3 regions of the Pantoea sp. PvP021 genome follow, and region 3 is predicted to be linked to each of the others. Evidence: predicted binding sites of a transcription regulator. Region 3 holds the regulator's gene; each other region holds the start of a gene.

Region 1 (3,280 bases), on a different contig from region 3:
GTGCGAATTGCTCGGGATGAGCGCCAATGTTCCCACGGATATCTGTTTCAGCTTTACCGGTCTGGTTCAGCGTGGCGGTGGAACCGGGCCTCACAAAGATGGCTGGGGCATTACCTTCTACGAAGATAAAGGTTGTCGTACGTTTAAAGATCCGCTGCCGAGCTTTAACTCGCCGATTGCGCGTCTGGTGCAGGAGTATCCGATCAAATCGCATTCGGTGGTGGCGCACATCCGCCAGGCGAATCGCGGGCAGGTGTCGCTGGAAAATACCCACCCGTTTACCCGTGAGTTGTGGGGCCGTAACTGGACCTATGCGCACAACGGGCAGCTCAGGGGCTATCGGCAGCTGGAGACTGGCACATTCCGGCCGGTGGGCGAAACGGACAGTGAGAAGGCGTTCTGCTGGATCCTGCATCAGCTGGCGACGCGCTATCCGCGTACACCCGGCAACTGGCCTGCTGTATTTCGTTTTATCGGGGAGCTTGCCGGCACGTTGCGGCAGAAGGGCGTGTTTAACATGCTGCTGTCAGACGGCCGTTATCTGATGGCCTTTTGCTCCACCAATCTTTACTGGATCACCCGTCGCGCACCCTTTGGCCGGGCGCAGTTACTGGATCAGGATGTGGAGGTCGATTTTCAGCAGCACACCACGCCGCATGACGTGGTGACGGTGATTGCTACGCAGCCACTGACGGCCAATGAAACCTGGCAGCGGATCGTGCCAGGTGAATGGGCGTTATTCTGCCTTGGAGAGCGCCAGGAATGAACGTGAAGCGGCTTCGGGACTGGCTAAAACCGGTGCCGGGCTGCTGTTCATCACATATTTACCGCTGGCGACATTAACCATCGGCGGCTGATGATATTTAGCAAAGTAAGCGTATCCCGGCTGCAGCTGCTGCCAGAAACTGGCATAGGTGGAGTAGCGGTGACGCTGCATATTGCTGTCGGTCATGCGGAATGGATAGATGCTGATGCTGATATCCTGCTGGCCGTTACGCAGTGCGGCATTCACATAGGTAAAAATCTCATCCATATAGGCGTTAGTCATGGCATAGCAGCCAATCGACTTACAGTCGCCATGAATCATCAGGTAATTGCCGCTGTAGCCCTGATTACGATCGTACTGATTCGGAAAGCCGATGTTGATCGCGCGATAAAACCGGCTATCCGGCTTCAGCTGATTCAGCTTCACGTTGTAAAAACCTTCCGGGCTTTTGAAATCGCCTTCACGGCGTTTCGGGCCAAGGCCGCCAGAAAAGTTACAGATGCGGTAGGTGTCCAGCAGGCGGTATTCGTTACCGATTTTGCCGTAGAGTTCGAGCGTGCGTTCTTCCTTGAAGATCTGGATATAGACCGGGGTGCCAAGTAACTGCTTCTTTAATTCTTTGCTGACCGGTGCCGTTGAGACGGGTTCGGGTGTCATTGCCATGCTGAGGGCTGGCAGTAAAATCATCGCAAACAGGAGTGCGATTTTGCCCATGCTGTGTGTACCTTGAGGTGAAGAGAACATGACGCAAAATGTGCGTCTCTGTTTGCATTATCGGAACTGTCCGCTACCGCAGCGCAACATTAAACATTGTCTGTTTTTTTAGCAAGACGGCGTCAGCCAAATTCGCGATTTACTGAAAGATATTCGGCCAGAAATTTGTAAACTTTAATCGTCAGCGCGACAAATATTGCAGTTACCCCTGCCAACTGTATACTTATCCAGTGCCGGAGGGGGTATGCGTAAAATCATTCATGTCGATATGGACTGCTTCTATGCCGCGGTGGAGATGCGTGATAATCCCCAGCTGCGCGACATCCCGATAGCCATTGGTGGCAGCCGCGAGCGTCGCGGCGTGATCAGCACCGCCAACTATCCGGCGCGCAAATTTGGCGTGCGCAGCGCGATGCCAACCGGCATGGCCCTCAAGTTATGCCCGCATCTGCGTCTGCTGCCAGGACGCTTTGACGCCTATAAAGAAGCCTCCGCGCAGATCCGCGACATCTTTACCCGTTATACGCCGCTGATTGAACCGCTCTCCCTTGATGAAGCTTACCTGGATGTCACCGACAGCCCCCACTGTCACGGCTCTGCCACGCTGATGGCGCAGGCGATCCGTGCCACCATCTACCGTGAAACCGGGCTTACCGCCTCAGCGGGCATCGCCCCGATTAAATTTCTGGCGAAGATCGCCTCTGACCTCAATAAGCCGGACGGGCAGTTCGTGATTACCCCGCCGGAGATGTCCGGTTTTCTGCTGACCCTGCCGCTGGCGAAGATCCCTGGCGTCGGCAAGGTCTCGGCCAAAAAGCTGGAAGAGATGGGGCTGGTAACCTGTGGCGACGTGCAGAAGGCAGACTTAGCGCTGCTGTTAAAGCGCTTTGGCAAGTTTGGCCGGGTGCTGTGGGAGCGCAGCAATGGCATTGATGACCGCAGCGTGATCGTTGAGCGCGAGCGTAAATCGCTGGGGGTTGAACGGACGCTGGCGGAAGATATCAGCGACTGGGATGCCTGCCTGGAAATTATCGATTTTCTCTACGCCGAACTGGAACGCCGGCTGACGCAGATCCGACCTGACAAGCAGGTGGCGCGACAGGGCGTCAAACTGAAGTTCAGTGATTTTCAGCAGACGACCCAGGAGCATATCTGGCCGGTGCTGAATAAAGAGGACATGATTGCCATCGCCCGTAAAACCTGGGATGAGCGTCGTGCCGGGCGCGGCGTGCGGCTGGTGGGATTACATGTGACTATGGTGGATCCCCAGCTGGAGCGTCAGCTGCTGCTGGGTCTGTAACCGTCAGCCTCACCGACCGGCAAGGCTGACATCCGATTACTTCTTATATTTCGCCGCCAGGGTCGCAAACCACGGGGCAACGAAATCCTCATTGCTGCCCCAGCCCGGAATGATCTTGTTCAGTGACGCGACGTTCACCGCGCCAGGCTGGCTGTTAAGCTGCTGCTGAGAGATCGATGCCGCTTTAAACTGATAAGTCGCTGGCGTCTCTTCACCGGCAATTTTCTTCGCCACCAGACGCATATTCACCGCGCCAATAGTTTTAGGATCCACCGCTACCGTCTGCACCCACGGGCTGTTTTTCTCGCGCATCAGCTGCAAATCCTGGTTCGAAACATCAATGCTGTAGAGCTTGATCTCGGTACGGCCATTCTCCTGCAGCGCTTTGTAAGCGCCCTGGCTGAAGGCGTCCCAGGCACCCCAGATGGCGTCGATTTTGCCTTTCGGGTATTTCGCCAGAATCGCGCCAATTTTATTGGCGGTGTCGCCCTGAACGTCAG
Region 2 (3,280 bases), on a different contig from region 3:
GAAGAAATTCAGACTGAAAACGAACTCGACCTGGTACGCGACAAACTGACCAAAGCCTTTTCGCTGATTGGGCGACCGCTATTTGTAGAGCATACCGGCCTCTATCTGGATGGCCTCAATGGCCTGCCCGCCGGTCTGACCCGCATCTTCTGGAACCGCCTGGACGCTGAGCGCTTTACCGCGCTGGTGCAGGGGCTCGACAGCCAGGCCGTGACGGCCAAAACGGTGCTGGGCTACTGCGATGGCCGCAAAATGTACCAGTTTTCGGGTGAACTGCGCGGCACTATCGCCGCGAAACCTGCCGGAACGCGTGGCTTTCAGTGGGACTGCGTCTTTATTCCCGAAGGCTATGAGCAGACGTTTGCTGAAATGGGCGAACTCAAGAATGAGATCTCGATGCGGCGCATCGCGCTGGATCGCTTCGCCACCTTTTTAAAAACCTCGCGGGGCATGGCATGAAACCTGAACTCAAACGCGCCTATGATTCCGGCAAACTGATTCTGTTTGCCGGTGCCGGTATTTCGCGCAATTTTGGCCTGCCCGAGTGGCATGAACTGATTGCGCATCTTGCTAATGAGCTGGGTTACGATCCAAAAATCTTTAATACCTATGGCACGCACCTGTCGCTGGCGGAGTATTACAAACAGAAAAAAGGTTCGCTTGGCCCGCTGCGCAGCTGGATGGATCGCGAATGGCATCGCCCCGATATTGATGTCCGCTCTTCTGAAATTCATACCATGATTACCCAGGGTAACTTTTCGCGTATCTACACCACCAATTACGATCGCTGGCTGGAAGCGGCGCATGAAGCGCACGGCGTACCCTATTATAAAGTGGCAAACGCCGCGGACCTGGTTTCTCTCACTGAAGATAAGCGTCACATCATCAAGCTGCACGGTGATTTTGATGATGACACCTCAATCGTGCTCGATGAGAGCAGCTATTTTGAACGCCTCTATTTTGATTCGCCGCTCGACATCAAACTGACTCACGATGTGATGGGCAACTCAGTACTGTTTGTCGGCTACAGCATCAGTGATTTCAATATTCGCCTGCTGTTTTACCGTCTGACCAAGATGTGGGGCCGCACCGGGCTGGCAACCGCCCGGCCAAAATCGTACCTGTTCACTAACCGGAACAACCCGGTGGCCAAAGAGGTGCTGGGGCAGTGGGGGATTGAGGTGATCGTCTCGGAAGAGGACGATCCCCGTAAGGCATTGGCGATGTTTCTTGAAGAGCTGCTGGTGTAGCCGCCGGCCCTCGCGGCGGAGAATGTGTCAGGAAAAATGAAAAAAGCCTGTGCCAGGTTAAGGTTAGCCCGTGCACAACCGATAAACTCTATTCTCTGCTGGCAAAGCAGGATCGGCATGATATACTGTATGCATACACAGTACCTGAGGGCGAGAAGATGGCTGTTGAAACAAAATTTGTAGTAGTCAGAAAGGGTGAAGAGAAGATGACGTTTGCCAATAAGAAAGAGGCCGATGCCTACGACAAAATGCTCGATATGGCCGAAGCCTTCACCGACTGGCTGTTACAGCATCAACCTGCACTGGATGAATCTCAGGCAGAAACGCTGGGCCTGCTGATTGCAGAGCAGAAAGATGCCGTTCAGCATATTCTGCGCACCAGCAAACTGCCAGAAACGGCAGCAGCACCCGTCTCTCAGCCAGAAGCTGTCTCAGACTATAGCGCGGATGAGCCGCAGGAAGAGCCTGCTGCAAAGAAAGTACGCGCCGTTAAAGCCGCGTAATCTCAACAGCGCCGGAAGCGAACCTTCCGGCGTTGCTGTTTCTGAATAGCGGTTTGAGCTGTTCTCCTGCTAAATCCTTTACAGATAGTCTTCCTTCCACTCTTTTACCCTGCATAACGGGCTCTGACGCTCAACAGAACGATTTCACACATTAAGGGCTTTTCGTCCGATAAATCAAAACATTGTGATCAGTGACAAAAGCGTTCAAAGCGGTGTGTTTTTAATCGCTAAATGGCAGTTAATGAACACTGCAGTCCATTAGTCGATTTTTCAGACGACCTTCCTCGCATGACTATCTTCCTCCCATAACGTGAGTTTTCATTCCACTGAGCGTCATACCCCTTTTGCTGCCCGGAACCGCACCCCCGGCTTTAATACTGGTCTCGTCCGGCGGGTATCGCCACATGCAGGATGCCTGGGTGACTGAACTCAACACGGTAGTCACTTTTTAAGTTAATAAGAGGATTTCGATCGCTGTCACGCTTTTTGCCCTGACAGATTGAGGTCACGACTAAAACTGATAGAGTTCCCGAACTGGATTGTTACTGCTTAGGCAGGCAAAACCTGACTTCTGGCCTCTGTCGGATGTCAGGTTTTTTTGTTTCTGGGGTTCCGATGAAAATCGCCAAAATTCTTAATAACAACGTGGTGATGGTTCAGGATGAGCAGGGACGCGAACAGGTCGTGATGGGGCGTGGACTGGCTTTCCAGAAGCGCATCGGTGACAGTCTCAACGCTGCGCACATTGAGAAGGTATTTGCGCTGCAAAGTGATCTGCTGGTACGTCGGCTGGAGGAGTTGTTACACCAGATCCCTCCTGAAGTGATGACCACCTGCGACCGCATTATTGATCTGGCAACACAACGTCTGGGGACATTGCAGGAGAGCTTGTATATCACGTTGACCGACCACTGCTACTTTGCCATCGAAAGGCAGAAAAAAGGTCTGGCAATTAAAAATGTGTTGCTGTGGGATATCAAACGCCTCTACCCCAAAGAGTTCGAACTGGGTCAGGAGGCCAGGGCTATCATTTCCCGTCGTCTGAATGTCGAACTGGCGGAGGATGAAGCCGGATTTATCGCGCTACATCTGGTGACGGCGCAGCTCAATAATGAAATGCCGGAAGTGATGCATGTCACCAGGGTTATGCAGGAGATTCTGCAACTGGTGAAGTATCAACTGCAGCTGGAGTACATCGAATCGTCGCTGAGTTACCAGCGTTTTGTCACTCATCTTAAGTTTTTTGCTCAGCGGATGCTGACGCGTACCGTGGTGGACGATGACGATGTATCGCTGCATACAGCAGTAAAAGATAACTATCCCAAAGCCTGGAAATGTGCGGTGAAAATCGCGCAGCATCTGCAACAAAGCTATCAGCGTGATCTGACCGCAGAAGAGATCATGTTTCTCGCCATTAACATCGAACGGGTGAGAAAAGAGGGGCAATAAGCTCTATAAACCGGATTGTTACTGCTTAACGCAGGCAAAACCTGAGCGCGAACTCTGAAAGGAGGACGTTCTCAGGTT
Region 3 (3,280 bases):
CCGCAAAAGCTTCAACCGCATAGGCAAAGCCATCCAGCGCGTAAGCCGTAAAAGTGATGAACATCAGTAATACTGCGTTAACCGCCACCACATCCGGACCCAGCCGGGCACCCAGTACGGTCAGCGAGGCGAAGCAGAGCTGCAGCATCAGAGAGCGCAGCATGATGTCCCGGTTCAGTCGCAGCAGCCGGCCGCTGTCACCGCGCCAACTCTGCTTCAACAGGCTAAGCGTAATTCCGCGCAGTTTTAACACCCGCCAGACCATGATGCTGCCGACAACCAGCGTAATGTATTCCGCCAGCGCCGTGGCGGTTGCCGCCCCCGCGACACCCCAGTGCAGCCCCATCACCAGCCAGAGATCGAGCACGATGTTAACCAGGTTGCCCACCACCAGCAGGATCACCGGCGCGCGTGCATACTGCACGCCCAGCAGCCAGCCCAGAATGACCAGGTTTGCCAGCGTGGCAGGCGCACTGAGCCAGCGAATCTGAATAAACAGTGCCGCCTGTTCGAGTACATCGGGATTGCCGCCAACCAGATGGGTCGACAGCTGAATAATCGGATAACGCAAAGCGATGAACAGTACGCCCGCCAGCAGCGCAATGATCAGCGGCTGAGTCAGCGCGCGTGCCAGCGCCATTTTATCGCCAGCGCCAAATGCCTGCGCCGTAAGGCCAGTGGTACTCATTCGAAGGAAAAGCAGCAGCATAAAGAGGAAGCTGGTCACTGTAGTCCCGACCGCAACCCCGCCAAGATAGACAGGGCTGTCGAGATGACCAATTACTGCAGTATCGACCACTCCCAGTAAGGGAACGGTGATATTTGAAAGGATCATCGGCAGCGCAAGCCGCCAGAGATTTTTATCGGTTGCCGTAATAAAGCGCATTCGCCGTTCCGTGCTCAGTGTCGCTGCGCAAAAGAGGCAGCGACAAAATTAGGGCAGACAGAATAGCATCAGAGAAGGCGAATGCACGCTGGCAGAAGAATCAGAGCCACTCGCCGTTGCGCACCACGCCAACAGCCAGACCTTCTATGGTCAGTGACTGCGCACGGGTATCGACGACAATCGGGTCAAAATCGCTGTTTTCCGGCAGCAGATGCACGATAGCACCCTGCTTTTTCCAGCGCTTAACGGTGACTTCATCATCAATGCGGGCAACCACAACCTGGCCGTTACGCACATCCTGGGTTTTATGCACCGCGAGCAGGTCGCCATCCATAATCCCGATATCTTTCATCGACATTCCGCTGACGCGCAGCAGGAAGTCAGCAGACGGCTTAAACAGGCCCGGATCGACCTTGTAGTGGGTTTCGATATGTTCCTGCGCCATGATCGGCTCACCGGCAGCAACCCGGCCAATCAGCGGTAGCCCTTCTGAGGCTTCTTCTTCCATTAACAGTCGAATGCCGCGCGATGCACCGGAAACGATCTCGATGACGCCTTTGCGCGCCAGCGCTTTCAGATGCTCTTCTGCCGCGTTCGGCGAACGGAAGCCCAGCTGCGCGGCGATTTCGGCACGCGTAGGCGGCATGCCCGTTGAAGAAATATGGTCGCGAATCAGGTCATAGACCTGCTGCTGCCTGCTGGTTAATGCTTTCATCCCGCCCCCTGGTTGTTTATACAGTCGCTGTGAGTATATACAGGTATTGGTGAAATGGAAACCGATTGTCAGGGAAAACGCGCCCTCAGACGCGTTATGGAAGGCTTATCGCAAATGTGTCCAGAGCAGCGCGATCCAGACGAAGAGTGCCAGTAAGATGCTGATCAACACCGCCGCCGAGCCCATGTCTTTTGCCCGGCCCGCCAGCGGATGATGCTCCTGACCGATGCGGTCGACCACTGCTTCAATGGCGCTATTGAGGATTTCAACAATGACCACCAGCACCACCGCCCCAATCATGAGGATGCGGGAGACCACATCGACATCCAGCCAGCACGCGATAACAATAGCAGCCAGCGCAGCCAGCGCTTCCTGCCGAAACGCCGCTTCATGTTGCCAGGCGGCACGCAGTCCCTGCCATGAGTAACCTGCAGCTTTTACTATTCTGATAAGTCCGGTGGCATTATTTGCCATGATGTGGGAACCCTTTCATCGGATTGACGTCAATGTCTGGGCTGCGTGCAATTGGCACCACCACAGATCTTCGCTGCGCTTTCTGGTATGCTTGCGGCGCTTTGCTAACAAGAGGCTTCATGTTGTCTATGTCAGGTTGGCGTAAACTCTATTACAAACTGCTTAATTTACCACTGTCGTTTTTGGTAAAAAGTAAGGCCATTCCGGCCGATCCCGTGTCTGAACATGGTCTGGATCCGACCCGACCTATTATGTATGTTTTGCCTTACGATTCGAAGGCCGACTTACTGACTTTACGCGCACAGTGTCTGCGGCATCATCTGCCCGACCCGCTCACTCCGCTGGAGATTGATGGTTCTCTGCTGCCGCGCCATGTCTTTATCCACAATGGCCCTCGCGTCTTCCCCTATTTTGTGCCCAGCGTTGAATCCGTGAAAATTTTTCACGATTACCTGGACCTGCATCGCAATAACCCTAAGCTGGATATTCAGATGCTGCCGGTCACGGTGATGTTTGGCCGCGCACCAGGACGTGAAGTCCAGGGCGAAGCAACGCCACACCTGCGGGTGCTGAACGGGGTGCAGAAGTTTTTTGCGGTGATCTGGCACGGGCGCGACAGTTTTGTCCGCTTCTCGCCGACAGTGTCGCTGCGCCGCATGGCAACTGAACACGGTACGGATCAGTCGATCGCCCAGAAGCTGGCTCGTGTGGCGCGCATTCATTTTGCCCGCCAGCGGCTGGCGGCGATTGGCCCGCGCTTGCCGGCGCGTCAGGATCTGTTTACTCGTCTGCTGCAATCCAAAGCGATTGAAAAAGCAGTAGAAGATGAAGCTCGCAGCAAAAAAATCTCCCATGAGAAAGCGCAGCAGAATGCCGTCGAGATGATGGAGGAGATTGCGGCAAACTTCTCCTATGAAGCCATCCGCGTAACTGACCGCGTGATGGGCTGGCTCTGGAGTCGGCTCTATCAGGGCATCAACGTCAATGGCGGAGAAAAAGTTCGCCAGCTGGCGCAGGATGGCCACGAGATTGTCTATGTGCCGTGCCATCGCAGCCACATGGATTATCTGCTGCTCTCCTATGTGCTCTATCATCAGGGTCTGGTGCCGCCGCACATCGCAGCCGGTATCAATCTCAACTTCTGGCCAGCCGGCCCGATTTTCCGTCGCCTGGGCGCTTTCTTTATTCGTCGTACCTTTAAAGGC

What was found. The regulator LexA, encoded in region 3, represses DNA repair genes until DNA is damaged. The targets are predictions, from matches to a motif close to TNCTGTATGTACATACAGNA.
Region 1: the regulator LexA is predicted to act here: its motif matches at 1,694-1,713, upstream of dinB (DNA polymerase IV).
Region 2: the regulator LexA is predicted to act here: its motif matches at 1,374-1,393, upstream of ACVKSX_RS11565 (YebG family protein).

What each region holds. Positions count from the first base shown of each region.
Region 1 is NZ_JBSRXX010000001.1:1,897,214-1,900,493, reverse strand. It holds gene ACVKSX_RS08915 (class II glutamine amidotransferase) at 1-766, shown strand, start outside; gene dpaA (peptidoglycan meso-diaminopimelic acid protein amidase) at 737-1,480, opposite strand; gene dinB (DNA polymerase IV) at 1,725-2,780, shown strand; gene ACVKSX_RS08900 (sugar ABC transporter substrate-binding protein) at 2,817-3,280, opposite strand, start outside.
Region 2 is NZ_JBSRXX010000002.1:503,310-506,589, forward strand. It holds gene ACVKSX_RS11555 (non-canonical purine NTP pyrophosphatase) at 1-459, shown strand, start outside; gene ACVKSX_RS11560 (SIR2 family protein) at 456-1,250, shown strand; gene ACVKSX_RS11565 (YebG family protein) at 1,409-1,753, shown strand; gene licT (BglG family transcription antiterminator LicT) at 2,369-3,202, shown strand.
Region 3 is NZ_JBSRXX010000007.1:183,226-186,505, forward strand. It holds gene dinF (MATE family efflux transporter DinF) at 1-886, opposite strand, end outside; gene lexA (transcriptional repressor LexA) at 987-1,601, opposite strand; gene ACVKSX_RS17980 (diacylglycerol kinase) at 1,707-2,075, opposite strand; gene plsB (glycerol-3-phosphate 1-O-acyltransferase PlsB) at 2,204-3,280, shown strand, end outside.